Regions from separate parts of the Achromobacter pulmonis genome, predicted to be linked through region 2. Evidence: riboswitches for the same ligand, from Rfam matches in the RefSeq annotation. Region 2 holds a riboswitch; the other holds the start of a gene.
What was found. A riboswitch is a leader RNA that binds a small molecule or an ion and turns the genes downstream of it on or off. The one in region 2 is predicted to bind glycine.
Positions count from the first base shown of each region.

Region 1: it holds a riboswitch for glycine, as region 2 does, so the genes downstream of both, gcvT (glycine cleavage system aminomethyltransferase GcvT) here and K2W61_RS18090 (D-amino acid dehydrogenase) in region 2, are expected to answer to the same signal.

Region 1 covers NZ_JAIFOT010000001.1:2,551,752-2,566,321, forward strand. The annotation lists gene K2W61_RS11735 (GNAT family N-acetyltransferase) at 1-182, opposite strand, end outside; gene K2W61_RS11740 (hypothetical protein) at 300-752, shown strand; gene K2W61_RS11745 (arginine/lysine/ornithine decarboxylase) at 1,022-3,283, shown strand; gene K2W61_RS11750 (BaiN/RdsA family NAD(P)/FAD-dependent oxidoreductase) at 3,301-4,503, shown strand; gene K2W61_RS11755 (superoxide dismutase) at 4,690-5,304, shown strand; gene K2W61_RS11760 (ZIP family metal transporter) at 5,332-6,225, shown strand; glycine riboswitch at 6,306-6,400, shown strand; glycine riboswitch at 6,434-6,554, shown strand; gene gcvT (glycine cleavage system aminomethyltransferase GcvT) at 6,635-7,735, shown strand; gene gcvH (glycine cleavage system protein GcvH) at 7,835-8,212, shown strand; gene gcvP (aminomethyl-transferring glycine dehydrogenase) at 8,305-11,178, shown strand; gene K2W61_RS11780 (DUF945 family protein) at 11,290-13,284, opposite strand; gene K2W61_RS11785 (M81 family metallopeptidase) at 13,495-14,570, opposite strand, start outside.
Region 2 covers NZ_JAIFOT010000001.1:3,922,867-3,937,436, reverse strand. The annotation lists gene K2W61_RS18110 (AraC-like ligand-binding domain-containing protein) at 1-115, shown strand, start outside; gene K2W61_RS18105 (NAD/NADP-dependent octopine/nopaline dehydrogenase family protein) at 225-1,322, shown strand; gene K2W61_RS18100 (3-hydroxybutyryl-CoA dehydrogenase) at 1,325-2,314, shown strand; gene ampC (class C beta-lactamase) at 2,345-3,589, opposite strand; glycine riboswitch at 3,725-3,814, shown strand; glycine riboswitch at 3,816-3,902, shown strand; gene K2W61_RS18090 (D-amino acid dehydrogenase) at 3,947-5,176, shown strand; gene K2W61_RS18085 (LysR substrate-binding domain-containing protein) at 5,316-6,245, opposite strand; gene K2W61_RS18080 (sulfite exporter TauE/SafE family protein) at 6,312-7,055, opposite strand; gene K2W61_RS18075 (PhzF family phenazine biosynthesis protein) at 7,200-7,988, opposite strand; gene pdxR (MocR-like pyridoxine biosynthesis transcription factor PdxR) at 8,049-9,563, opposite strand; gene K2W61_RS18065 (NAD(P)H dependent flavin oxidoreductase family protein) at 9,645-11,348, shown strand; gene K2W61_RS18060 (SRPBCC family protein) at 11,458-11,904, shown strand; gene K2W61_RS18055 (DinB family protein) at 11,970-12,785, opposite strand; gene K2W61_RS18050 (transporter) at 12,905-13,945, shown strand; gene K2W61_RS18045 (GlxA family transcriptional regulator) at 13,995-14,570, opposite strand, start outside.

The DNA of each region.
Region 1 (14,570 bases), 1.4 Mb from region 2:
AACATGGCGCTGTCGTCCACGGGGACGATCCAGGCGCGGATGTCCGCCAGTGTCAGCGTGTGTTCCTCTTCGTAACTCGATCCGAACGCTTCGGGGGTTTCGCGCAGCGCATCCAGGCGCAACTGGCGCAGGGCGGGGGCATCCTCGGCGGTAAGGCGTCTGACGAGCGGAGCGGGATTCATGGAGCGGAGCGAGTGTTGGGAATTGGGAACGGTCGAGGCCGCGCGCGGCCAGTATAGGCGGGCAGGCTGCCTATAATGGGGTCAACGCCGCTTGCGGTTTTCACACAGGAGCCAATGATGTTCGGTTTCCTCAAGATAAACCAGGACGCCAAGCGCGACGAGGTCCAGGAAGAGTTCGTGGCGCGCGTGGCCCATGCCGCGCAGGATTTCGTCCAGGCCGCCGGTCAGGCCGGCGCCGGGCTCGACTATTCCGTGTCGAGCGTCCATGCCCTTGATGACGTGCTCGACGCCGCGCATCTGGGCAAGTTGTCCCTCACCCCCATGCAGACCGTCGGCGCCGCCGCCTATCTCTACGAGGTGGTGCGGCGGGCCCATGGCGGGCTGTACGAAGTCTGCGACGACGAGGACCCGGTGGTGCTGGTATGCGGTGCGCCGCAGGCCGAGGTCTGCCTTGGGGCCATTGCCAAGGTCGAACGGCGCATCCGCTATGGCGCCGCCGAAGCCATCCCGCCGTACTTCGAGCGCTTCCTGGCGGCGCTGGCGGCGGGGGGCGACGTTACCCTGCGCTAGGCCTGGCCATCCTCCCGCGCGCCCAGTCTGCCGCCATCGCGGCCCCGGCGCCCGGCGTGGCCGCCGCCGCCGGGAAAACCCCCGCGCCGGGGGGGCGTGGACGGTTCTTTTCGAGGTTGGCCGGCCCCGGGGGAAAACCGCCCTACAATTCCGCCATTCCCGCCGCCGGCGGGAACCTCGCGCCCGCCTGTCATCAGACGGTTTTTCACTAGAAGTACACTCGCGTCCGCCAACCCGGTCCGATTCGCCTTGCCCCCAGGAGCGCCTGCATGAAATTCCGCTTCCCCATCTTCATCATCGACGAGGACTATCGTTCCGAGAACGCGTCCGGTCTGGGTATCCGTGCTTTGTCTTCGGCGATCGAGGCCGAGGGCGTCGAGGTGATCGGGGTGACCAGTTACGGCGACCTGAGTTCGTTCGCCCAGCAGCAGAGCCGTGCCAGCGCCTTCATCCTGTCGATCGACGACGAAGAGTTCGACGTGGACTCGCCCGAGGACGTGGCCAGCGCGATCAAGAACCTGCGCACCTTCATCGGCGAATTGCGGTTCCGCAACGCCGACATCCCGATCTACCTGTACGGCGAGACGCGCACCTCGGAGCACATTCCGAACGACATCCTGCGCGAACTGCACGGCTTCATCCACATGTTCGAGGACACCCCCGAATTCGTGGCGCGCCACATCATCCGCGAAGCCCGCAGCTATGTGGACAGCCTGCCGCCGCCGTTCTTCCGTGAACTGGTCAAGTACGCGCAGGATGGTTCGTATTCCTGGCACTGCCCCGGCCATTCGGGGGGCGTGGCGTTCCTGAAGAGCCCGGTGGGCCAGATGTTCCACCAGTTCTTCGGTGAGAACATGCTGCGCGCCGACGTCTGCAACGCCGTCGACGAACTGGGCCAACTGCTGGACCATACCGGCCCGGTGGCCGAGTCCGAGCTGAACGCGGCGCGCATCTTCCACGCCGACCACTGCTTCTTCGTGACCAACGGCACCTCGACCTCGAACAAGGTGGTGTGGCACGCCAACGTCGCCGCCGGCGACGTGGTGGTGGTGGACCGCAATTGCCACAAGTCGATCCTGCACGCCATCACCATGACGGGCGCGATCCCGGTGTTCCTGCGCCCGACGCGCAACCACCTGGGCATCATCGGCCCGATCCCGCTGGAAGAGTTCCACCCGGACAACATCCGCAAGAAGATCGAGGCCAACCCGTTCGCGCGCGAGGCGGTGAACAAGAACCCGCGCATCCTGACGCTGACGCAGAGCACCTACGACGGCGTGATCTACAACGTCGAGATGATCAAGAAGGAGCTGGGCAGCTACGTCGACACGCTGCACTTCGACGAAGCCTGGCTGCCGCACGCGTCGTTCCACGAGTTCTATCACGACATGCACGCGATCGGCCAGGACCGCCCGCGCAGCCAGGACGCGATGGTGTTCGCCACCCACTCCACGCACAAGCTGCTGGCCGGCATCTCGCAGGCCTCGCAGATCATCGTGCAGGAATCCGAGACCCGCAAGCTGGACCGCAACGTCTTCAACGAAGCCTACCTGATGCACACGTCGACCTCGCCGCAGTACGCGATCATCGCGTCGTGCGACGTGGCCGCGGCCATGATGGAGCCCCCGGGCGGCACCGCGCTGGTCGAGGAAAGCATCCGCGAAGCCATGGATTTCCGCCGCGCCATGCGCAAGGTGGAGTCCGAGTTCGGCAAGAACGACTGGTGGTTCAAGGTCTGGGGCCCGAACCGCCTGGTGTCCGAAGGCATCGGCAACCGCGACGAGTGGATCCTGGAGTCCAACGACCACTGGCACGGCTTCGGCGACCTGGCCGAAGGCTTCAACATGCTGGACCCGATCAAGGCCACCGTCATCACGCCGGGGCTGGACATGTCGGGCAGCTTCGGCGAAACCGGCATTCCGGCCGCGCTGGTCTCCAAGTACCTGACCGAGCACGGCGTGGTGGTCGAGAAGACCGGCCTGTATTCGTTCTTCATTCTGTTCACCATCGGCATCACCAAGGGCCGCTGGAACACGCTGCTGACCGCGCTGCAGCAGTTCAAGGACGACTACGACCGCAATCAGCCGCTGTGGCGCATCCTGCCGGACTTCTGCCGCGGCCATCGGCGCTACGAGCGCATGGGCCTGCGCGATCTGTGCCAGCAGATCCACGAGGCCTATCGCGAGCGCGACGTGGCCCGCCTGACCACGGAGATGTACCTGAGCGACATGGTGCCGGCGCTCAAGCCGTCCGACGCCTTCGCCCGCATGGCCCACCGCGAGGTCGAGCGGGTCGACATCGACCAGCTCGAAGGCCGCGTCACCGGCGTGCTGCTGACGCCGTATCCCCCGGGCATCCCGCTGCTGATCCCGGGCGAACGCTTCAACCGCACCATCGTCCAGTACCTGCAATTCGCGCGTGAGTTCAACGAACGCTTCCCCGGCTTCGAAACCTACATCCACGGCCTGGCCGACGAAGTGGGCCCGGACGGCGAGAAGCGTTACTACGTCGATTGCCTGATCGAAGACTGAGCGGGCCTGGAGTCTTGATGTTCGATGTCGCCGTTCTCGGCGCCGGCGCCGCTGGCATGATGTGTGCCGCGGTCGCCGGGCAGCGCGGCCTGCGGGTGGTGCTGGTGGACCACGCCGAGCGCCTGGCCGAGAAGATCCGCATCTCCGGCGGCGGCCGCTGCAACTTCACCAACCTCGGCGCCGGCCCCGCCAACTTCCTGTCCGACAACCCGCATTTCTGCCGCTCGGCGCTGGCGGGCTATACGCCGCAGGATTTCCTGGCGCTGCTCAAGCGCCACCGCATCGCCTGGCACGAGAAGCATCGCGGCCAGTTGTTCTGCGACGATTCCAGCGAGTCCATCATCGAGATGCTGCGCGCCGAATGCGATGCCGGCGGGGTGCAGTGGCGCATGGGCTGCCAGGTGGCCGAGGTGGCCCACGGCGATGCCGGCTTCGAGCTGCGCACCAACCAGGGCGCGATCCGCGCCGCCAGGCTGGTGGTGGCCACGGGCGGCATGGCGATTCCACAGTTGGGCGCGACCGACTTCGGCCTGAAACTGGCACGCCAGTTCGGGCTGAAGGTGGTCGAACCGCGGCCGGCGCTGGTGCCGCTGACCTTCGACCCGGCGCAGTGGCAGCCGCTGTCGGAACTGTCCGGCGTGGCGCTGGAAGTCAACCTGGCGACCGGCCAGGGCAAGGCGCGCGGCGAGTTCCTGGAAGACCTGCTGTTCACCCATCGTGGGCTGTCGGGTCCGGCGATTCTGCAGATTTCGAGTTACTGGAAGCCGGGCGAGCCCATCGTCATCGACCTGGCGCCCGGGCGAGACCTGGCCGCCGAACTGCTGGCGGCCAAGTCCGGCAACCGGCAGCAACTGCATACGGTGCTGGCCGGCCTGTGGCCCAAGCGCCTGGCCGACCGCTGGCTGCAACTGGCCGAGCAGGGCGGCAAGCCGGGCCTGGCGGCGCTGCGCCTGGCCGACGCGCCGGACAAAACCCTGCGCGCCCTGGCGCAGGACATCCACCAGTGGAGCCTGGTGCCCAGCGGCACCGCCGGCTACAAGAAGGCCGAGGTCATGCGCGGCGGGGTCGACACCCGTGGCCTGGACCAGAAGTCGATGCAGGCCCGCACCACCCCCGGCCTGTACTTCATCGGCGAGACGGTGGACGTGACCGGCTGGCTGGGGGGCTACAACTTCCAATGGGCCTGGGCCAGCGGCGTGGCCTGCGGCAAGGCGCTCTAGGCTTTCCAGACGCCTTTCCCGGGCACGGTTCATGCTGCGTGCGGATGCGATGTCCGCGCCTTAGCCTGTCTGCATGACAGGCATTGCAACATGGCCGTTGTGGTATTAAATAAAAATACCTATCATTTGTATTTCTAAAATTCAGACGTGCGCCAGCCCCGGCCGCGTCGCCCGACGGAGACCGCCTTGGCCTATACCTTGCCGCCCCTGCCTTACGCCTGCGATGCCCTCGAACCGCATATCGACGCGCTGACGATGGAGATCCACCACGGCAAGCATCACCAGGCCTACGTCAACAACCTGAATGCCGCGCTGGAGGGCGCCGGCATCGCCGCCGACGAGCCGGTCGACGCGCTGGTGGCGCGCATCGACCAACTGCCCGAGGCCATCCGCGGCGCGGTACGCAATAACGGGGGCGGCCACGCCAACCACAGCCTGTTCTGGTCGGTGATGTCGCCGCGCGGCGGTGGCGAGCCGGACGGCGCGCTGGCCCGCGCCATCGACACCGAACTGGGCGGCCTGGCCGCCTTCCGCAACGCCTTCACCCAGGCCGCGCTGACGCGCTTCGGCAGCGGCTGGGCCTGGCTGAGCGTGACGCCGGGCGGCAAGCTGGCGGTCGAGAGCAGCGCCAACCAGGACAGCCCGCTGATGCAGGGCAATACGCCGATCCTGGGGCTGGACGTGTGGGAACACGCTTACTACCTGAAGTACCAGAACCGTCGGCCGGAATACATCGGCGCCTTCTACAATGTGATCGATTGGCCCGAGGTGGCGCGCCGCTACGCCGCCGCCGTGGGCTGAGCCGGCATTGCGCGGAGGCAGCGGTCCATGAATACCTTCAGCCGTCATCGCATCCGGCCCGCGGCCACCAGCGTCAGTGTCTGGACGCTGGCGGTGCTGGTCGCCTGCCTGGGCCTGTATCAGATGTGGGTCTACTTCAACGGGCACGCGCCGCACGTGGCCGACGCGCTGCTGGGCGGCATGGTGGCCGCTGGCGCCACCGCGGCGGGTACGCTGCCGATCCTGTTCGCGCGCACCATTCCACAGAAAGTGCAGGACGGCATGTTCGGCTTCGGCGCCGGCGTGATGCTGGCGGCCAGCGCCTTCTCGCTGGTGGCGCCGGGCATCGCGGCGGCCGAATCGCAGGGCGCCGGCCCGTGGGGCGCGGGCCTGACGGTGGGCGCCGCCATCCTGTTGGGCGCGGCGGCGCTGCTGCTGATGGACCGGCTGCTGCCGCACGAACACTTCATCAAGGGCCGCGAGGGCATCGAAGCGCACCGCCTGCGCCGCACCTGGCTGTTCGTCTTCGCCATTACGCTGCACAACCTGCCCGAGGGGTTGGCCATTGGCGTCGGTTACGCCGGCAACGATCCGCTGCGCGGCACCGCGCTGGCCACCGGCATCGCGATCCAGGATATTCCCGAAGGGCTGGTGGTGGCGGTGGCGCTGATCGCGGCCGGCTACAAGCGCGCGTTCGCGGTGGCGCTGGGCATGCTGTCCGGGCTGGTCGAACCGGTCGGCGCGGTGCTGGGCGCGGCGGTGGTGGGCTGGTCGGCCGCCTTGTTGCCGTGGGGGCTGGGCTTTGCCGCCGGCGCCATGCTGTTCGTGATCAGCCACGAGATCATTCCCGAATCGCACCGCAAGGGGCACGAGGTCTACGCCACCTGCGGCCTGATGCTGGGCTTCGTGCTGATGATGCTGCTGGATACGGCGTTGGGCTGAAGCCCATGGCGGGCGGCGGCCGTCCGGTGGCCGCCGATCAACAACGCGGCGGCGTTTCGCGGTATGCTTTCGGCGCTGTCACGCATGTTGCGGGAGAGAGCGGCCGTTCACCCGGTCGCCGCCGAAGGCGCAATTCGCCCGGAATCGCTCAGGTATCCCATACCGCGCATGTTTGCCCTGTCCCGGTTTTCACCGCGTGGACGCGGCAAAGCAGCACTCTGGAGAGACCTGGCGCCGCAACCCATCAGGGCATCGCGCGCAGACCAGGCGCCGAAGGTGCAAACCCGCCACGCGGGGCAACTCTCAGGCAAAAGGACAGAGGGGCGGAAAATTCAGCCGTTGGGCGGGCATCTGTCCCCTGGCGGCATTCCGTAACCCTGGCCCCGCAGCCGCTCCGGAGTACCCGCGCATGTCCGCACCCCTCAAACGCACCCCGCTGGCCGACGAACACATCGCCGCCGGCGCCCGCATGGTCGATTTCGGCGGCTGGGATATGCCCCTGGCCTACGGCTCGCAACTGGAAGAGCACCACGCGGTGCGCCAGGATGCCGGCATGTTCGACGTCTCGCACATGCTCAACGCCGACATCGTCGGCCCCGATGCCTACGCCTTCCTGCAGCGGCTGGTGGCCAATGACGTGGCCAAGCTGACCGTGCCCGGCAAGGCGCTCTACACCTGCATGCTGAACCCGCAGGGCGGCGTTATCGACGACCTGATCGTGTATTTCTTCGCCGCCGACCAATGGCGCGTGGTGGTCAATGCCGGCACCGCCGACAAGGACATGGCCTGGATGCAGCGCGTCAAGCAGGCCGGCAAGTTCGACGTCACCATCACGCCGCGCCGCGACCTGGCCATGATCGCCGTGCAGGGCCCCAATGCCCGCGCCAAGGTCTGGGCCGCGCGTCCGGCCTGGCAGGCGGCCAGCGAGCCGCTGACCCCGTTCGTGGCCGCCCGCGTCGGCGACGACATCCTGGTGGCGCGCACCGGCTACACCGGCGAAGACGGCTTCGAAATCGTGTTGCCCGCCGCCGAGGCAGTGCAGTTGTGGCGCGACCTGGCGGCCCAGGGCGTGCGTCCGGCCGGCCTGGGCGCGCGCGACACGCTGCGCCTGGAAGCGGGCATGAACCTGTACGGCCAGGACATGGACGAACTGACCCAGCCGGGCGAAGCCGCGCTGACCTGGACGGTGTCGCTGAAGAACCCCGAGCGCCGCTTCATCGGCCGCGACGCGCTGGAACAATTCGCCACCCCGGCCGCCTTTGTCGGCCTGAAGCTGCAGGAGCGCGGCGTGATGCGCGCCCACATGGCGGTGCGCACCAAGCACGGCATGGGCGAGCTCACCAGCGGCACCATGTCGCCGACGCTTGGCGTGTCGATCGGTTTTGCCCGCCTGCCGCAAGGCGTGGCCGCCGGCGATACGGTCGAAGTCGACATCCGCGGCAAGTGGGTGCCCGCCCTGGTCTGCAAGCTGCCGTTTGTCCGTAACGGCAAAGCCGTCGAACACTCGTAAACTCGAAGCTTCGCGCTGGCGGCCGGCCCCCTGGGGCCGCGGCCGCGGGCGCGAGGCGCGCAACACTTTTTCTCCATCCGAATCCCCCCAGGAGCTCCCATGAGTCTGCCCACCGATCGCAAGTACACCGAGTCCCATGAATGGGTCAAAGCCGAAGGCGACGTGTTCGTCGTCGGCATCACCGATACCGCCCAGGACCAGCTGGGTGACCTGGTCTTCGTCGGCGACGTCAAGGTCGGCGCCAAGCTGAACGCGGGCGAGACCGCCGGCGTGGTCGAGTCGGTCAAGGCCGCTTCGGACATCTACGCGCCCGTGGCCGGCGAAATCGTCGCGTTCAACGACGAACTCGAAAGCAACCCCAACCTGATCAACGAATCGGCCTTCACCGCCTGGATCTTCAAGATCAAGCCGGTCAACGCCGCCGATGCCGACAAGCTGCTGGACGCGGCCGGCTACGAAGCCGTCGCCAACGGCTAAGCCCGTCGGGGCGGGCGCGGCGCTGGCGCCGCCGCCCGCCCATGCATCACCGTCCGTCCCTCCGACGACACCGCCATCCCGAGATCCCTCCCATGTCGCGCGCCCTAGACACCCACACCGACTTCATTCCCCGCCACATCGGCCCCTCCGACGCCGACCAGGCCGCCATGCTCGCCGCGATCGGCAGCCCCAGCCTGGACGCCCTGATCGAAGAAGTCGTGCCGCCCAAGATCCGCAGCCAGGCGCCGCTGGCGCTGCCGCCGTCGCGCAGCGAAGCCGACGTGCTGGCCGAACTGAAGCAGATCGCCGGCCGCAACAAGGTCTTCCGCAATTACATCGGCCAGGGGTACTACGGCACGCAGACGCCCAATGTGGTGTTGCGCAACATTCTCGAGAATCCCGCCTGGTACACGGCCTACACGCCGTACCAGCCCGAGATCTCGCAGGGCCGCCTGGAGGCCCTGCTGAACTACCAGACCATGGTCGCCGACCTGACCGGGCTGGACATCTCCAACGCCTCGCTGCTCGATGAAAGCACCGCCGCCGCCGAAGCCATGACGCTGGCGCGCCGCAGCGCCAAGTCGCAGAGCCCGGTGTTCTTCATCTCGCGCCACGTGCATCCGCAGACCATCGAAGTCGTGCGCACGCGCGCCGAGGGCCTGGGCATCGAGATCGCCGTCGGCGACGAGGCCGACGGCCTGCCGCAATGCTTCGGCGTGCTGCTGCAGTACCCGCACAGCACCGGCTCGGTGGCCGACTACCGCCAGCTGGCCGAGGCCGCCCACGCGCAAGGCGCGGTGGTGGCGGTGGCCACCGACCTGCTGGCGCTGGCGCTGCTGGCCGCGCCGGGCGAGTGGGGCGCGGACATCGCCATCGGCTCGGCCCAGCGCTTCGGCGTGCCGTTCGGTTTCGGCGGCCCGCATGCCGGCTTCATGGCCTGCAAGGACGCCTTCAAGCGCAACATGGCCGGCCGCCTGGTGGGCGTGTCCAAGGACGCCCAGGGCAACCCGGCGATGCGCCTGGCGCTGCAGACGCGCGAACAGCACATCCGCCGCGAGAAGGCCACCTCGAACATCTGCACCGCACAGGTGCTGCTGGCCGTGATGGCCGGCATGTACGCCGTCTGGCACGGCCCGGCCGGCATCCGCCGCATCGCCGAGCGCGTGCAGCGCTACACCGCGATCCTGCGCGCCGAACTCGTCAAGCTCGGCGTCAAGGTCGCCAACGACACCTTCTTCGATACGCTGCTGCTGGAAACCGGCCCGGCCACCCCGGCCATCATTACCGCCGCCGAGTGCGAGCACATCAACCTGCGCCGCATCGACGGCGCGCGCCTGGCCGTGTCGCTGGACGAGACCGTCACCGCCGCCGACCTGCAGGCGCTGGTGAATGTGTTCGCCGCCGGCCTGGAGCGCGATGACGTCGAGCTGGACGTCGACGCGCTCGACGCCCAGGCCGCCGGCGGCATCCCCGCCGCCGTGGCGCGCGAAAGCGCCATCCTGACGCATCCGGTGTTCTCCAGCGTGCAGTCGGAAACCGACATGCTGCGCTACCTGCGCAAGCTGGCCGACAAGGACCTGGCGCTGGACCGCACCATGATCCCGCTGGGCTCGTGCACCATGAAGCTGAACGCCACGGCCGAGATGATTCCCATCACCTGGCCGGAGTTCGCGCTGGTGCACCCGTTCGCGCCCGCCGCGCAGAGCAAGGGCTACGACGAACTGATCACGCGCCTGTCGGCCGCGCTGTGCGAAATCACCGGCTACGACAACATCAGCCTGCAGCCCAACTCGGGCGCGCAGGGCGAATACGCCGGCCTGCTGGCGATTCGTGGTTACCACCAGGCCAACGGCCAGCACCAGCGCAACATCTGCCTGATCCCGTCGTCGGCCCACGGCACCAACCCCGCGTCGGCGCAACTGGCCGGCATGGACGTGGTGGTGGTGGCGTCCGACGCCAACGGCAACGTCGACCTGACCGACCTGCGAGCCAAGATCGAACAGGTCGGCGACAAGCTGGCCGCGCTGATGATCACCTACCCGTCCACGCACGGCGTGTTCGAGGAAGCGGTAACGGAAATCTGCGACCTGGTGCACCAGGCCGGCGGTCAGGTCTACCTGGACGGCGCCAACATGAACGCCATGGTCGGCGTGGCCAAGCCGGGCAAGTTCGGCTCGGACGTGTCGCACCTGAACCTGCACAAGACCTTCTGCATCCCGCACGGCGGCGGCGGCCCCGGTGTCGGTCCGGTCGCGGTGCGCGCGCACCTGGCGCCGTACCTGCCGGGCGTGGTCAACGAGCAGGGCAAGCTGCCCGGCGAGGCCCGCGTCGGCCCGGTCTCGGCCGCGCCGTTCGGCTCGGCCGGCATCCTGCCGATCCCGTTCGTGTACATCGCGCTGATGGGCGCCGACGGCCTGCGCCGCGCCACCGAAGTCGCGATCCTGAACGCCAACTACATCGCCACCCGCCTGCGCGGCCACTACCCGGTGCTGTACGCGGGCCGCAACGGCCGCGTGGCGCACGAGTGCATCCTGGATGTGCGTCCGCTCAAGGAAACCAGCGGCATCAGCGCCGAGGATATCGCCAAGCGCCTGATGGACTACGGCTTCCATGCCCCGACCATGAGCTTCCCGGTGGCCGGCACGCTGATGGTCGAGCCGACCGAATCCGAGGGCGTGGCCGAGCTGGACCGCTTCATCGAGGCGATGATCTCGATCCGCGAGGAAATCGCCCAGATCGAGCGCGGCGAACGTGACCGCGAGGACAACGTCCTGAAGAACGCGCCGCACACCGCGCAGATGCTGCTGGCCGAGGAATGGCTGCACGACTACCCGCGCCAGCAGGCCGCCTACCCGGTGGCATCGCTGCGCGACGCCAAGTACTGGCCGCCGGTGGCGCGCGTGGACAACGCCTACGGCGATCGCAACCTGGTGTGCGCCTGCCTGCCGATCGAAGCCTACGCCTGATGCCGCATGAGGGCCCGTCCTCGTTGGGGGCGGGCCCTTGAGGCCGGCCTCGCGCCAGGCAAAAAAATACCCCCATCGCGAGATGGGGGTATTTGTTTTTGCGCGGCCGCCTTACTTCTTGGCCGGCGCTGCCGTGACGGTGTTGGCGAAGTCCTCGACGATGCTGAAGTAGGTGTTCAGCAGGATCTGCAGGTTCTTCTTGCCGATGCCGCCTTCGGCGTTCATGTCCATCTGCAGCACGGCCTGGTTCTTGTCGTCCAGGTAGGCGCGGGTCCAGCGGTATTCCTGGTTCCAGGCGTTGATGGCCTTGAGCGTGGCCGGCTTCTTGCTGGCGTAGGTGGCGGTGGCCACCAGGTCGTAGCACTTCTCGGAGAAGTCGTTGCACAGGAATTCCAGGCGCAGGTCGGTGGCGCCGGTGTTGGCCGCGTCCAGGATCAGGACCGGACCTTCGTCGCCTTCGATCTGGCGCGTGGCGTAGCCCATGTCTTCGAGCATGCGCACGACCATGTCGACATCGAACTGGTTCACGACATCGGCGTTGCTGGTCGCCGCCATGGCGTCGTCCATGACGCTGGCGTCGGCCGCCGGCCCCGCTTCGTGCTCATCGTCCATGCCTTCAGGCAGGTCTTCCTCGGACATGTCGTCGTGTATTCCGGCCGCGCCCAGCAGGCCCGAGAACATTTCCTCGGCGGGGATCTTCTTGCCGTTCAGGTCGCCCATGCCGTCGGCGAAGTGGAATTTGCCGACGATATTGTCGCCGTCGTTCTTGCCGACGTTGAGCATTTCGGCCATGCCGGACATGTTGCGCACGTTGTCGGCGGCTTCGGCCTCGGCCTTGTCGGCGCTCAAGCCGTTTTTCTTGATGGCGTATTGCACCATCAGATCCTGCACCATGGGCTTGGAGATCACCAGGGTGGCGTCGATCTGCTTGATCGCCTTGATCGCGATTTCCTGCGGCGTGAGGTTCTTGACGTCGGGCGGGTTGGCCAGGTCCAGCCTGAAGTTCAGCTTGCTTTCGCCCTTGGCGGTCTTCCAGCTGATCGGGTCGATGCTGAACGACGGATTGCCGGCCAGGATCTTGCCGGCATTGTCCAGCAGCACCTGGATCTGTTCGTCCTTCAGGCCCTCGTCCTGGGTGTCGGCCATGTACTGGCTGATGAGCTGGTTGTAGGTGTCCGACAGTTGCTTGACCGCGGCGCCGTCCAGGCTGGACAGCTTGATCACGGCCTGGCCATTGCCCAGCGCCACGTCATTGACGGTCAGGTCACCGGTCTGGTAGACGGCTTGGATGTTGATGTTCTTGTCGTCTTCGGCGAGCTTGACGGTGTAGCCGAAGTTGTCGAGCACGACCTTGACGTCGGTGTCCGGCTTGATGACTTCGGCGCGCTGGATCTTGATGCCCGAGTCGCCGACCGACAGGCCGAACTTGCCCATGCGGCTGTCCACGTCCATCGACAGGCCCGACAGCACCATCTTGATGGGGTCGTGGCTCTTGGTGCCGTCCACGGCCAGCGTGTCGGTTTTGGCGCTGGCGGTGATGGCCTGCAGGCCGCGGTCGAAGGTGCCGGTGATTTCCATGCCGCTGAAATCGACCGAGTTGCCGTCATGGTCCACCTTCACCGGCGCGATGCGCGTGGTCGAGGCGGAGTGGCCGCCAAAGCTGACCATGGCGTCGGAGACCAGCGGCGTGACATCCTTGGTCAGTTCGAACACCGGTTTGACGTTGTCGGTCTTGGCCAGCTCGGCATGGACGAAGGCCAGCTTGGGGGCGATGGCGCCGCGCGCCAGGGCGCTCTTGGGGAACGGGCCGTGTTCGATGCGGGTATCGAATTCGATCATGCCGGCGGGCATGTCGTTGGGGGATTTGTCGTTCTTGACGAACGACAGGCCATAGCGCGCCTGGGTCGAGAACAGGCCGCGCTCATACTGGAGCTGGTCGATGCGCAGGCCGAACAGGGGCGTGATCCGGGCCAGCTTCTCATTGGCTTCGGCCAGGCGACGCTGGGTGCTTTCCTCGATACGTTTGCCGGTGTACCACGTGGCGCCCACCCAGCTTCCCGCTCCCACTATGACCACCGCGAGGGTGATTGCTACGCTCTTCTTCATCGTTTTGCTTTGTCGTTGATTGTCGAGTCTTGCCCGAGCGGCGCGACGCCATTGCTTGGCGTGGGCGGCCCGGACGCGTTCATCGGCCTGTCAGGACCCGCGGCGAGTATACCGAGGCGGAATGGTGTCTTGCGGTGCGTGCGGTTACTGAAGATTTCAAAATGAAAGCCGGCGCCCTCGGGCGCCGGCCAGATTGTCGACAAACCGCCCTTAAAGCGGATCGAGCGGGTAGATCGGCCGCCGCACGTGCTTGAAGTCGAGCTGGCCGTAGTCGGAGGTGGTGACGCCGACGCCGGTGCATTCAATGATCTCGGTGGCCATGGCCGAGAAGCCGGCGCGCCAATGGATGCGGCTCTTGAGCACCACGTAGCGCTTTTGCAGCGGATCGATGCCGGCCGACAGCAGGCAATTGATATCGAACGGCTCCTGGTGCCGCGATACCACCACGATCTCGACCCGGCCGGTGTCGATCACCACGGTCAGGCCGGTATCGTTGCGCACGCCGCGGTACATGGGGCCGCGGTTCAGGTAGACGCCGTCGAACACCAGCTTGACCCGGCCGGTCACGGTCAGCGGCTCGCCGGGCCGGTTGATGGCCGGCATGTCGACCTTGCCGCCCAGCGGCAGGGTGATGGTGCTGCCGACGCCGGCCGTGGCGGCCTCGCGCGCCGCCTGCGGGTCGCAGATGGCGTAGAACACCACGTTGTCCAGTTCCTGGCGCAGCACTTCGGCCAGTACCGCCGTGGTGTCCATGGTGCCGCCGGAGCCGGTGTTGTCGTAGTGATCCAGCAGCACCACCGGCCCTTGTTCGATGGCCTTGGCGCGGGCGATGGTGGGCGCCAGCGGTTCGGCGTGGAATACCCACTTGGCGCGGTCGGTCCAGGCGCGGTCCAGCAGCTCGTCTCGGTATTGTTCGGCCTGCGCCAGGTTGGCGTCGGTACAGACCACGGCGCTCAGGCCGGCCTCGCGGATGTCGGCATGCGGAAAGCCGACGAACACCGAGGCCGCCAGCACGCCCTCGGCTTCCAACTGGCGGCAGCGCTCCTGCAGCGACTTGTTGGGGTCGGCATGGGTGCCCTGGCACATGACGTGCGGCAGCATGGGCTTGCTGGCCCAGGTCATTACCGGCTTGATCTCGCCCTTGAGCGTGCGCACGATGACGTTGGCCGCGCGCACGCCGGCCTCGCGGATGTCCACGTGCGGGTAGGTATGGAAGCCGCTGATGACGGTGGCGTTGTCGACGATGTCGGCGTAGATGTTGGCGTGCATGTCCAGCGTCACCGCCA
Region 2 (14,570 bases):
CATCCTGCTGCGCTGCGGCGTGACCAGCTTCGGCCATTTCGCCACGCACTACCGCAAACGCTACGGCTGCCTGCCGTCCGACACGCTCAGGCGGCGCCGCGCCCGCGCCTGTTGAGGCGCGCGCCGCGCATTCCCTTGCCGATTCCGTATTCCGCTTGCGCCTGCCGCGCAGTCCGGCGCGCGCGCCGCCGCTAGCATCAAGGCTCTCTCGAAGGAGCTTGATCATGCGTATCGGGGTAATTGGAGGCGGCCACGGCTGCTACGCGGCGGCCGCCGACCTGGCGGAAAAAGGGCATCAGGTGCGGCTGTGGCGCCGCGATGCGGCGGCATTCGACAGCCTGCGCCGCGCCGGCGCCCTGGCCGTCACCGACTATCGCGGCACCCGCCATATCGCCTTGGGCGAAGCGCCCGGCCAGATCGAACTGGCGGCCGGCCTGGCCCGCGCCGCCGAAGACGCGCAACTGCTGGTGATTCCATTGCCATCCACCGCGCACGCGGCGCTGGCGCCCGAGCTGGCGCCGCACCTGCGCGACGGCCAGGTGGTATTCCTGCCTCCCGGCACCTTCGGCAGCTACCTGTTCGCCCGCGCCCTGCGCGACGCCGGCAATCCGGCCGAGGTCGCCTTCGCCGAGACCGGCACCCTGCCCTACCTGGCGCGCAAGCATGGCGACCGGGTCGTCATCAGCGCCTACGCCACGCGCCTGCCCACCGGGGTATTTCCGAGCCGGCTGGCCGGCCCGGCGTTGGAGACGCTGGCGCAGGCCTATCCCAGCATCGAGCCGGTCGAGGACGCGCTGTCCGGCGCCCTGATGAACGCCGGCCCGGTGATCCATCCGCCGCTGATCCTGATGAACGCCGGTCCGCTCGAACACTTCGAGCGCTGGGACATCCACAACGAAGGCACGCAGCCGTCGATCCGGCGCGTGACCGACGCCCTGGACGCCGAGCGCATCGCCATCCGCGCGGCGCTGGGCTACGCCGCGCCGCACTTCCCGCTGGCCGACCACTACGCCAGCGCGGGCGATGAGTGGATGTACGGCCGCGGCGCCCACGGCAAACTGACCGACAGCGGCGACTGGCGCGAGGCCATCGATCTGGCCACGCACCGCTACATGCTGGAGGACACGCGCCTGGGCCTGTCGTTGCTGGTGTCACTGGGACGCTGGGCCGGCGTACCCACGCCGGTGGCGCTAGGCCTGTTGAACGTGGCCGCTGCCGTGACCGGCCGCGACCTGTACGCCGAGGGCCGCACATTGGAGTCGCTGGGGCTGGCGCAGTTCTCGCGCGACACGATGGCCGCGCTGCTGGCCCGGGGGGTATGAGCATGGACGGGACCTTGTGCGTGGCCGGCGCCGGCCGCATGGGCATCGGCATCACGCTGTCGTACATCCATGCGGGGCTGGACGTGACGCTGATCGACATCAAGCCGCGCGCCGCCCGCGCCGAGTATTTCGCCGCGGTGCAGGGCGGACTGCGGCGCGAAATGGCTACGCTGACGCGGCTGGGGCTGCTGGACGCGGCCCAGGCGGAAACCGCGCTGGGCCGGGTGCGGCTGGTCGCGCGCGACGAGGCGGCCGGCGATCTGGCCCGCGCCCGCGTGGTGTTCGAGGCCGTGCCCGAACAGCTGGACGTCAAGCGCGAGACCTTCGACTGGCTCGGCCGCGTCTGCGCGGCCGACAGCGTGATCGCCTCCACCACCTCGACTTTTCTCGTCACCGAGCTGGCCGGCATGGTGCCCGAGCCGGGGCGCTTCCTGAACGCGCACTGGCTCAATCCCGCCTGCCTGATCCCGCTGGTGGAAGTGAGCCCCGGCCCGCGCACCACCGCGGCTGCCTTGCAGGACCTGCTGGCGGTGTTGCGCCTGGCCGGCAAGACGCCGGTGCAGTGCGCGCCCGCCGCCGGCTACATCGTGCCGCGCATCCAGGCGCTGGCCATGAACGAGGCGGCGCGCATGGTCGAGGAAGGCGTGGCCAGCGCCGAGGACATCGACACCGCCGTGCGGCTGGGCTTCGGCCTGCGCTTCTCGGTGTTGGGCCTGCTGGAGTTCATCGACTGGGGCGGCGGCGACATTCTCTACTATGCCTCGCGCTACCTGTCGGGCGCGCTCGACGCGCGTTTCGCGGCGCCGCCCATCATCGAGCGCAACATGGAACAGGGCCGCAACGGCCTGCGCGAAGGGCAAGGCTTCTACGACTATGCCGGCGTGGATGTGGAGGCGTACAAGCTGCGGCGGCTGGGCGAGCTGTGCGCGCGGCTGGAGATCATGGGGTTGCTGCCGACCTTCGATGGCGCCAAGGCGGCCGCCGCATCCTGAAGGGCGGCCGGCGCCTCGGGTCCGTGGCGTTCAGGGCGCCAGCGTCTTCAACACCTGAAGCGCCAGCCGCACCCGCGCCTCGTTGGGATAGTTGCGGTTGGCCAGGATCACGATGCCGAGCTTGCGCGCCGGCACGAACGCCACGTAGGCGCCGAAGCCATTGGTGGCGCCGGTCTTGTTGATCCACGCTGCCTGCTGCGGCGCCAGCGGCGGCCGCAGCGCCTTGACCGGCAGGGTCTCGAACGCGACCTGGGCGGAATTGCCGTGCACCAGGTCGTCGACCGACACCGGATAGCGGTACTGCTCCCAGATCAGATCCTGCGTCATCGCGCCCAACTGGTAGTAGCCGGTGTGGGTGGCGGCGATCGCGCGCCCCAGCGTGGCGTCGACCGGCGCGGTGCCCAGGTTGATCTCGACGAAATGCAGCATGTCGCGGGCGCTGGACTTCACGCCATAAGCCTCGTTGGCCAGCACGCCGGGATTCACGCGCACCGGCGCGTCCTGCTTGTCGTAGCCCTGGGCGTAGTCAGCCATTTTTCGTGGCGGCACCTCCAGGTAGGTGTCGCGCAGACCCAGCTTGGGAAGCAGATCCTGCTCCAGCGCCGCGACGTAGGGCTGGCCCAATGCCCTCGCGGCCACCACGCCCAGCATGCCGATGCTGGGGTTGGCGTAGGTGCGCTTGGTGCCAGGCGCATACCGCGGCGTCCAGGCCTTGAGGTAGTCCATCAGTTGCGCCGTGTTCTGCACCGCGCCCGGCACTTGCAGGGGAAAGCCGCCGGCGGTGTGCGTGGCCAGGTTTACCAGCGTCAGCCTGGCGAATTCGCTGCCTTGCAGTTCGGGCAGCCATTTGGCGGGGCTGTCGTCCAGCGACAGACGGCCGCTGGCCTGCGCGTAGGCGGCCAGCGTGACGGTGAAGGTCTTGCTGATCGATCCCAGCTCGAACAGGGTGTCGCTGGAGACCGCGCGGCGCGGCTGGCGCGAGGCGTCGCCATAGTTGAAGAAGCGCTGCTCGCCGTTGTGGCTGACGCCGATGGCCATGCCGGCGATGCCGTACTGGCGCATGACCTCGGCGACGGCGGCGTCGACGGCAGCCGTGGCACGATCGGCCTTGGCGGGCATACCGGCTACGGGCGTACCGGCTACGGGCGTACCGGCCCTGGACGGCGCGGTGGCCGGGGAAGCCGTGGCTGGCGCCGCCAGCATGGCGGCCGGCGCCAGGGCCATCACCAGGGCGGAAATCAACAGGGAAATGCGGGGCGTTGCCGGAGCGCGCATGCGGGATCGTCCTATCGCTGGGGCCGGCCCGTGCCGGCGGAGTCGGCGCCCAGTGTAGAGCCAATCCCGCACCACCCTGGTATTAACCCTGGGTCCCGCGCGCGACGGATTTTGGCTATCCTCACCTCGTCGATTCAAAACCCCGCAGAAGAGTCCCGCCCCGTGGCGGGCGCCGACGGAGCAACCGCCCCGGAAACTCTCAGGCAACAGGACTGCGCGGTCTAGACAATCTGGAGAGAGGCGCCTGGCGCCCACCGAAGGGGAACCCGCGCCGCCGCGCCCGGGTGAAGCTCTCAGGTACAGAGACAGATGGGGTGCCACGATCATCGGGTCGTGGCCACGCCATCTGGAGCCATCATGCCCCGCATCGCCATCATCGGCGCCGGTATCACCGGCGTCACGTCCGCCTATGCCTTGAGCAAACTGGGCTACGACGTCACCGTCTACGACCGCCAGCGCTATCCCGCCATGGAGACTTCCTACGCCAACGGCGGCCAGTTGTCCGCCAGCAATGCCGAGGTCTGGAACAGCGCCGCCACCATCATGAAGGGCCTGCGCTGGCTCGGCCGCCATGACGCGCCGCTGCTGCTGAACCCGCGCCCGAGCTGGCACAAGTATTCGTGGCTGGTGCAGTTCATGGGGCAGATCCGCAACTACCGCCAGAACACCATCGCCACCACGCGCATGGCGATCGAGGCGCGCCGGCACCTGTATGCCATGGCCGAGGAAGAAGGCATCGATTTCGACCTGGAGCGCCGCGGCATCCTGCACATCTACCACGACGCCGCCAGCTTCGAGACCGCGCGCCGCGCCAATGCGTTGCTGCGCGAAGGCGGGCTGGATCGGCACGCGGTCACGCCGCAGGAAATCCGCGCCATCGAGCCCACGCTGCGCACGCCCTGCCACGGCGGCTTCTACACGCCGTCCGACGCCACCGGCGACATCCACAAGTTCACCAGTGGGCTGGCGCGAGCCTGCGTGCGCCGCGGCGTGCAGTTCGAGCAGGACGCCGACATCCGCGCCATCAGCCGCGACGGCCGGCCCTACGTGCTGGACGTCGCGCGCGAGGACGGCACGCGGCGCGAGCCGCACGAGACCGACGCCATCGTGATCTGCGCCGGCGCCGCCAGCCGCCGGTTCGCCAGGCAGTTGGGCGACCGGCTGAACATCTATCCGGTCAAGGGCTATTCGATCAGCGTGCACCTGGATGACGCCGATAGCCAGGCCGCCGCGCCCAGCGTGAGCCTGCTGGACGAGGCCGCCAAGATCGTCACCAGCCGCCTGGGCGACCGCTTCCGCGTGGCCGGCACCGCCGAGTTCAACGGTTTCAACCTCGACATCCGCGCCGAACGCATCCAGCCGCTGGTGGACTGGACCCGCCGCCACTTTCCCGGCGTACGCACCGCGCGCGTGGTGCCGTGGTGCGGTCTGCGGCCGATGATGCCCGACATGATGCCGCGCGTGGGACCAGGCAAGCGGCCGGGCGTGTTCTACAACACCGGCCACGGGCACCTGGGTTGGACGCTGTCGGCGGCAACGGCGCAGATGCTGGCGGTGAGCGTGCGGGACGGCGTGGGACGGTCTTGAACCTGTTCCATGAGGCGATCGGCGCAACGGCGTACGCACACCTCGTTTGCGTCCATCGCCAGGACGTCACGTCCTAGCCGGCGCGCAGGCCAATGCGCCCCATCATCAGGCGCCATTTGTCGCTGGCGTGCCCCGCGGGTCAGGCGCTGGCAAGATGCTGCGCCGCTTGCCGCAGCCAGGTCCGCAAAGCCACCAGGCGCCGATCATCGGCGCTGCCCTCCGGGTACACCAGGTAATACGCGAAATCCGGCGCCATGCCGACCTCGCGGTCGAACAGCCTGACCAGCCGTCCGCTGGCCAGGTCGGCTTCGATCAGGGCCGGTTCCAGCAGGGCCACGGCGCTGCCGTCCAGCGCCGCCTGCGCCACGTGGCTGGAATCCGGAAAGGCCAAGCTGCGGCCATCGTCGAAGCCGGCAACGCCGGCTGCGGCCATCCAGGCTTTCCAATCGGGCCAGGCCATGCCGTCGACCACGCAGTCGATATGGCACAAGGGATAGTGCGCCAGGTCTTGCGGCGCGGCGATGGCCGGGCCGCTGGCGAGCAAGGCGGGGCTGGCGACCGGCGCCAGCGTCGTGGCGAACAGGCGGTCGGCCCGCGCCCCCGGGTAGCGGCCGGCGCCGAAGCGGATGGCGGCGTCGATGTCGTCGGCCTCGAAATCGCGTACCTGTTCGCTGATGTCGAAGCTCAGCTCCAGCTCCGGATGCGCGGCGCGCCAGCGCGCCAGGCGCGGCAGCAGCCAGTGGGTGGCGAAACGCGCCTCCAGCGACAGGCGCAGGTGGCCGGGGCCGCGCGCCATGCGGCGGGCGCGGCCGACGGCGCGCCGCAGGCCGTCGAGCGCGTCGGTGGCGGCCCGCAGCAGTTCCGCGCCGGCGGGCGTCAGCTGGATGCTGCGGCTGGTGCGGGTGAACAGCACCAGGCCGAGCTGGTCCTCGATTTCCTTGATCTGGTAACTGACCGCGGCGGGGGTCAGGCCGACCTCGTCCGCCGCGCGGGTGAAGTTCAGCAGGCGGCCGGCGGCCTCGAAAGTGCGCAGCGCGCGCGTGCCGGGCAGCATGCGGGTGGAGGTCATGATCTTCAAGCCGGATTTGATGATCAGGCGACCATAGCGTGGCGCGACGTTGGGGTCAACGCGGCGTCAATGCGCCAGCAGGCGCGGCAGCGACGACGCCAGCAGCGTCAGCCCCGAACACGTCAGCAGCCCCAGCACCAGCCGCCGGAACGTGACTTCCGAGATCCCGATGTACAGGCGCGTGCCCAGCAGCGTGGGAATCAGCATGGCCGGCGCCACCACCGCGAACATGGGCGCCATGTCGCGCGTGACGATGCCGGTGGCCAGGTAGGTGGCCATGGTCACGGCCAGCATCGACAGGTTGAAGTTCTGGATCACGGCACGCTGCGTGTCCTTGTTGAAGCCGCGCAAGGTGCACCAAAGCGTGGGCACGCTGCCAGCGAAGCCGCCGATGCCGCCCAGCACGCCGCCCACCAGGCCGACCGCGCCGTCGCCCCAGCGGTTGCCGCCGATGCGCGGCAGCCGCTGCGCCATCAGCATCACCGGACACCACAGCGCCAGCAGCGCGCCCAGCACCACCTTGAACCAGTCCATGTCCAGGTGCGGCAGGATCCGCACCCCCAGCGGAATGCCGGCCAGCCCGCCCAGCAGAAAGGGCCACAGCAGCGCCCAGTTGAAGCCGCGCCGCACCGAGAACACCGCCAGCAGCTGGCCGGTGAGCGCGCCGAACACGGCCAGCGCCGCCGCCAGCCGCGGGTCCAGCACCCAGGCCCAGAACGACATGGACACCATGCCGAAAGCAAAGCCCGACAGGCCTTGCACGAACCCCGCCACGGCCGCGCCGATGGCGACTATCCATACCGCATCCATTGCCCTGCGTCTCCTTGTGGTCGCGTCCGCTGGCGGGCCGTTCGGCCCGCCGGGATCTCGTGACGGCAGATTCTAGGCGCGCGCCGCGATGGCCCTATTTGAAGTGCTGATGCCGCGATAGGTTTTCGGTGATGGCGGCAAGGTTCACAGGAAGATCGTGCCGCGCAGGTACAGCGCGGCCTGGCCGCTGATGATGACGCGGCCGTTGTCGCGTAACTCACAGCGCAGTTGGCCCTTGCGCGCCCCGCCCTGCTCGGCGGAGAGCCGCGTCTTGCCCAGCCGCTCGCCCCAGTACGGCGCCAGCGAGGTATGCGCCGACCCCGTGACCGGGTCTTCGTTGACGCCGACGCGCGGGCCGAACCAGCGCGACACGAAGTCGTAGCGGGAGGACGGCGCCGTCACCGCCACCCCGCGCACGTCGAACTTCGCCAGCGCGGCGAAGTCCGGCGCGAGGCCGTCGATCAGGCTTTCGTCGTCGATCACCACCAGGTAGTCGTCGCTGCGGTACAGGGCGCGCGCCGCCGGCAGGCCCAGCGCCGGCAACAGGCCGTCGGGAATGGCTTCGGCCACCGGCTGTTTGGCGGGAAAGTCCATCGCCAGCCCGTCACCGGCGCGGCTGACCCGCAGTTCGCCGCTGCGGGTGGCAAAGCGCAGCACCTCTTCTTTGGCGCCCAGTTGCTCGAACAGCACCCAGGCGGCCGCCAGGGTCGCGTGGCCGCACAGGTCGACCTCGACCGCTGGCGTGAACCAGCGCAGCTCGTGGATGTCGCCGCGGCGCACGACGTAGGCGGTCTCGGACAGGTTGTTCTCTTCGGCGATGCGTTGCAGCGTGGCGTCCGGCAGCCACGCCGCCAGCGGCACCACGGCGGCGGGGTTGCCGCCGAAGGGCGCGGCGGAAAAGGCGTCTACCTGGTAGAGATCGAGTTGCGGCATGCGGAATCCTGGAAACGAGCGGGTATGAGCGGCGGCTCGGCGCCGCCATGCCGCATTTTGCTACGAAACGCCGGCGACTTCCCGCAGCAGCGCCTCCAGGCGGTCCAGGTCCGCCTCCTGGCGCGCGCTGTATCCGATCACCACGCCCGTCGGCCAGGATACGCACCGGCAGAATTCCGCGACCGGCTGCAGGCCCAGGCCCAGCGTGCGCGCCCGCGCCAGCAAGGCCGCCACGTCGATGCCGGGCGGCGGCCACCACACCAGGTGAAAGCCCGCCTGTTCGCCGCTGACGCGCAGCGGCGCCGCGCCCACCGCCTGGCGCAACATGCGCAGCACCCGGTCGCGCCGCTGCGCGTAGACCGGCCGCGCCCGCCGCACGTGGCGCGCAAAGCCGCCGTCCTCCAGGAACGCCGCCAGCGTCATCTGCTCGACGATGCTGCTGGAGCGCCCCGTCAGGTAACGGGCGCGGGCGAAGTCCGCCACCAGCGGCCGGGGCAGCACCGCATAGCCGATGCGCAGGGCGTTGAACAGGGTCTTGTTGAAGCTGCCGCAGTGGATCACGCGGTCGGCGCGGTCCAGGCTTTTCAGGGCCGCCAGCGGGGCGCCGTCGTAGTTGAATTCGCTGTCGTAGTCGTCGTCCAGGATCCAGCAGCCAGCCTGCGCGGCCCAGTCCAGCAGCTCCAGGCGGCGCGATACCGGCATGGTGATGCCGGTGGGCGACTGGTGCGCCGGCGTCACGTGCACCAGCCTGACGCCGTGATGGCGGCGAGCGCGCGCCACCGAAAACCCGTGCGGATCGATGGCCACCGGCACCACGCGCCGCGTGTACTGGCTGAACAGCGGCATGGCGTTGAGATAGCCGGGATCTTCCACCAGCACCTTGTCGCGCGGCGTGAGCAAAAGGCGCGCGCTGAGGTCGAGACCGTCGCGGATGCCGGTCAGCACCACCACCTGATCGGCATCGCAGGCAATGCCGCGCGCCGCCCCGAGATACCGCGCGATCTGTTCGCGCAGGGGATACCAGCCCTGTGGATCCTCGCGCGCCAGTTGCGCCGCCGTGACCCGCCGGGCGCTGGCCTGCAGGCCCTGGCGCCAGGCCGCCATGGGAAACAGCGAAGCGTCGGCGCCGCGCGCGGTGAAAGGCGGTTCGTGCCGCAAGGGGGGAACCGAATGGTCGCCATCCGGGGCCAAGCGCGGCGCGCGGCCCGATGCGGGCGGCGCGCCGGCCGCGGCGGGCGCCATGGCCATATCGCCCGGCAGTCCGTGGCGGAAGAAATTGTCCGGGATGACCGCTGCCACATAGGTGCCCGAGCCGACCGCGCCGGCGGTGTAGCCTTCGCCGCGCAACTGGTCGTAGGCGGCCTCGACGGTGGAACGGGCGACATGCCAGCGCGCCGCCAGACTGCGGGTGGAAGGCAGCCGCCCGCCCGAGGGCAGGACGCCGCGCAGGATGCGTTCGCGGATCTGCCGATACACCCAGGACTGCTTGGATTCGTCCGGACGCGGCGGATCGACTGGCAGGTCCAGGCTGGCCTCCTGGCGGGCATCGCGCGAAAGTGGCTTGGTCTGGTTCATAGAAATGGCCCTATTTCGTCAGGCCATTCTATCGCTACATTGGCCCCATCGCCCCCTCGGGCACGCCAACGGAATCGCGCCATGTCCACGCCCGCCCACACCATCACCCTCGAGCACGGCTGCTTCACCAGCGATGGCAGCGCCTCGATCCTGGAGGCCGCGCTGGCCCAGGGCGTGGCCGTGCCGTTTTCCTGCCAGCGCGGCGAGTGCGGTTCGTGCCGCGCCCAGGTCGCCGGCGGCGCCTACGCCCGCCTCGCGCCGCCCACCGAGCGCACCTATGTCACCGCCGCCGACGAATTGTTGATGTGCCAGTGCCGCGCGGCCGGCGACCTGACGCTGCGCTTTCCGCACTGGCAGGCGCCGGCGCGAACGGCGCGCCACTATCCGGCGACGGTGCTGTCGCGGGCGCCGCTGACCGCTGACGTGACCCAATTGATCGTGGCGCCCCACGACACTGCCGGGGCCTTCACCTGGCAGGCCGGACAGCATGTGCGCTTCCTGATGGAAGATGGCGGCGAGCGTCCGTTCTCCATCGCCAGCGTGCCGGCCGCGGCCGGCCCCACCCGGCTCGAATTCCATATCCGGCGCATGCCCGGCGGCGGATTCACCGAACGGGTGCTGCCGCGCCTGATGCCCGGCGACACGCTGACCCTGGCGGGTCCGCATGGCGCCTGTGTCTGGCCGGCGCAAGGCTGGCCCGGGGCGGTCGAATCCCTGGTGCTGCTGGCCACGGGCACCGGCTATGCCGGCGTCCACCCGATCATGATGGCGGCATTGCAGGACCCGCGCATCAAGCGCGTCACGCTCTACTGGGGCGGCCGCGACGCGGACGACTGCTACGCGGGCCCGCTGCTCAACGCCTTGCAGGGCAAGCACAGCGGTTTCCAATGGCAGGCGGTGCTGTCGCGGGCCGCCGCCGCGCCCGCCTGGCACGTGCAGGACGCCGCCCTGGCAGCGGACCATGACTGGCCGCGCACGGTCGCCTACGCCTGTGGCAACCCGGCCATGGTACGCGCGGCGCGCGACCGGTTGTGCGCGGCCGGCCTGCCGCCGGACTGCTTCGTGTCCGAGGCCTTCGTGCCGGCGCGGGACCTGCCTGGCAAGCGCGTCGCGCCGGCCCCGGCCCATCCTTGGGAACAGGTCGGCCAGCGCTTCAGCCTGGACGGCATCCTCGACGCGCGCCGCCGTTCACGCGATGCGGTGCGCGAGATCGCCGCGCTGCTGCGGCCCGGCATGACCACGCGCGAGGCGGTCATGGCCGCCGACGCCCACCTGCGCCGCATGGGCGCCTCGCACAACTGGCATCCGACCTACGTGCGCTTCGGCCCCGACTCGCAGTCGCCAGCGGTGCAGCCCACCGACTTCCAGCGCCGGCTGCGCGACGATGACGTATTCGTGGTGGATATCGGCCCGGTATGGGACGGCTATGAGGGCGACTATGGCGACACCTTCGTGCTGGGCGCGGATGCCGACCGCCAGCGCTGCGCCGAAGCCGCGCGCCAGGTGTTCCGGCGCACGCGCGAGGACTGGCTGCGGGGGCTGACCGGCGCGGCCCTGTACGACCGCGCCGAGGCCTACGCGCGCGATTATGGGTGCGAGCTGGTGCGCGAGGTGCCGGGCCACCGGGTGGCGGATTTTCCGCACGCGCTGTACGGCAGGCACCGGCTGGCGCAGGCTGAATTCGTGCCGGCCGATGGCATCTGGGTGCTGGAGATCCAGGTGCGCGACCGCACGCTGCCGATCGGCGCGTTCTATGAGGACGTGCTGCTACGGGAGATCGCTTGAGGCGCGGCGAACGCCCCTTAGGGTTTGTCCCCATGCCGCCCTTGTCGATCCGGGGGAAGCTCGAACGTCGTCCCTGTACGCCCAACTTCCCTTCAAAGGTGGATTCATCATGACGACTGGCACTGTGACCCTGCATCGCGTGCTGCGCGCTGCGCCCGACACCGTGTACCGCGCTTTCCTGGAACCGGACGCCGTGGCGCGTTGGTTGCCGCCCTACGGCTTCACCTGCGAAGTCTTCGAACTGGACGCCAAAGTCGGCGGCCGGCACCGCATGGCGTTCCGCAATTTCGGCACCGGCCACGCCCACGGCTTCGGCGGCGAATACCTGGAATTGGTGCCGGGCGCGAAGATCCGCTACAGCGACGAATTCGACGATCCGAACCTGCCTGGCCGGATGCAGACCACCATCACGCTGCGCAAGGTGTCCTGCGGCACCGAGATGACGGTGGTGCAGGAGAACATTCCGGCGGTGATTCCGCCGGAGATGTGCTATCTGGGTTGGCAGGAATCGCTGGCCCAGCTGATGCGGCTGGTCGAGCCGCAGATTCCCGACTGAGGCCGGCGGCGCGCCCGCCCATGCCGATCCCGCGCAACCGGCGCGGCATTGTCCGCCCCATGGCGTCAGGCGGCGGGATTGCCGGCGCCCGCCGGCCCGGCCTCCTGCGCCAGTTCGGCGGCCAGTTCCTCCAGCTCCAGGCAGTGGGTGCGGTCGTGGTCGAGCAGTTCACGCACGATCTGATCCAGGGTCATGCGGTGCAGGCCATCGCGCAGGCCGCAGCGGGCCAGCGCGGCCGCATCGAGCTGGCGCAGCGTGGCGCACAGGCGCTGGCGGCCGCGGCGGAACGCGGCCAGGGCGAGTTCGGGGTTCTGCTCCTGGTAGGCGCGCTCGGCCGCCAGGGCGGTGCCGTCAACCGAAGCGATGACGGGCAGCGGCGCGGTGCGGATGACGTCGATGCGCTGCGCGAAGACGCTGTCCAGGTCGCGCAGGTGACAAACATGCTCGGTCATCGAAAAACCGCTGCCGGCGGGCCGCCGGCCGCGCCAGGCCGGGTCGATGGCCGCCATGCGCGCGGCCAGCGCTTCCGGCATGCGCGCCAGGCTGGCGATGACCTCGGCGAACGGCAGCACCACGGGCCGCGCGCTGAACACCGCGCCATAGCTGAAGACCGCGCCGCCGATGCGGCCGCGCGCCTGCACCACCTCGTGGCCGTGGCGCCGCATGCGGTCGGCCACCAGCGCGCCGCAGAACTGGCGCGCGGTCGTGTCTTGCGCCACCTCGGGGAATCTTTCCTGGATGTCGTCAGCGATGGCGGCAACGGCGGCCACGCCGACCCGCGACAGCGCCGCGTATTCGGGATAGCGCGCGGGGTCGTCGATGAGCGCCTCGAGCTGCTGGCCCAGGGGGGTGGCGCGGAACTGGTCGAAACGGGAGTGCATGACAATCTTGGCCTAATAACAGCGCAAAACGATACGTTATAGACCGCCCGCCCGTCAAGCGTGGCCCCACGCCCGCCCTGTCGCAGAACGGTCACATTGGCGCGTCACCATCGCGCATCATGACCACCCCAGCGGCAGCGGCCGACTACCAAACCGATATCTCCGGCCTGATCTGCGCGTTCCGCTTCGCCGGCGGCGGCCCCGCCGCCGAGATCGCCGCGCCCGCGGTCGCCGGCCTGCTGGCGCGCGCCGCCGAAGCCTGCGCCAGTGACGGCGACGACGAGGACGCCTTCCTGTGGCTGCACCTGAACCTGTCGCAAGCCGGCTGCGTGCGCTGGCTGCAGGCGCACCTGGACCTGCCCGACACCTTCATCGGCATGCTGGGCGGGCACGCCCATTCGACCCGCATCGAGCAGCACGAGGGCACGCTGGTGGCGGTGTTCAACGACGTGATCTTCGATTTCGACCGCACCCCGGCGCAGGTCTCGACGCTGTGGGCCTGCGCCCATCGCAAGCTGCTGGTCACGCTGCGGCGCAAGCCGCTGCGTTCGCTGGACCGCCTGCGCGAGCATGTGCGGCGGGGCGAGCCATTCGGTTCGCCAGCCGAGTTGTTGACCCACCTGATGCGCGACCAGGCCGACCTGATGATGGAGATCGTGCGCAAGGCCAGCGTCGATGTCGATGACATCGAGGACCACTTCCTGGCCGCGCGCGGCGGCCCGGGCCGGCTCGATCTGGCGGCCACCCGGCGCGTACTGGTGCGCCTGCAGCGCATGCTGGCGCCGGAACCTGGCTCGGTGTTCCGCCTGCTGGCGCGTCCGCCGGCGTGGCTGCGTCCGCGCGACGTGCAGGAACTGCGCGAATCGACCGAGGAATTCTCGGTGGTGCTGGGCGACATGGCCGGCCTGGTCGAACGCATCAAGCTGCTGCAGGAGGAAATGACGGCGCGGCTCGATGAACAGAACAACCGCACGCTCTTCACGCTGACATTGGTGACGGTGCTGGCGCTGCCCATCAATATCATGGCCGGCCTGTTCGGCATGAATGTGGGCGGCATTCCGCTATCGGCCGACCACCATGGTTTCTGGATCATCTGCGTGCTGGTGGCGGCGTTCACCGCGGTCGTCGCCTGGCTGGCATTCCGCCGCCGCCGTGGCTGAAAGGCCGCGCGCCCTGCCGCGCCAGCCATGGCGGGCGTCCGGGCGGGCGCTACTGGTAGCGTTCGCGATAGCCCACCGGCGACATGCCGCAATACTTGTTGAAAAGGTCGCGAAAGGCCTTGGTGTCGTTGTAGCCGACCTCGTACATCACCTCGGCCACGCTCTTGCGCGAACTTTCGAGGCGCTTCTTGGCGGCCTCGACGCGCACCCGCTGCACGTATTCGACGATGCTGTTGCCGGTGGCCTGGCGAAAGCGCCGTTCCAGCGTGCGGCGGCCCAGGGCGTGGCGGTCGGCCAGGTCCTCGACCGTGATCTTCTCGGTGTAGCGGCTTTCGATGTACTCCTGCACCGCGCGCACCACCTGGTCGGCGTGTGACTTGTGGCCCATGAACACCGAGAACGGCAGCTGGCTCTGGCGGCTCCAATCGAGCTGGAAGTACTTGGCGCACCAGATGGCGGTGTCGCGGTCGGTGTATTTCTCGATCAGGTGCAGCACCAGGTGCGCGGCCGAGAAAGCGCCGCCGCTGGTGTAGATGCCGTTGCCGGACTGGACCACGCGGTCGCAGCTCCAGTCCACCGACGGGAACATGCTGGCGTACAGGTTGCGCGCCGCCCAATGCACCAC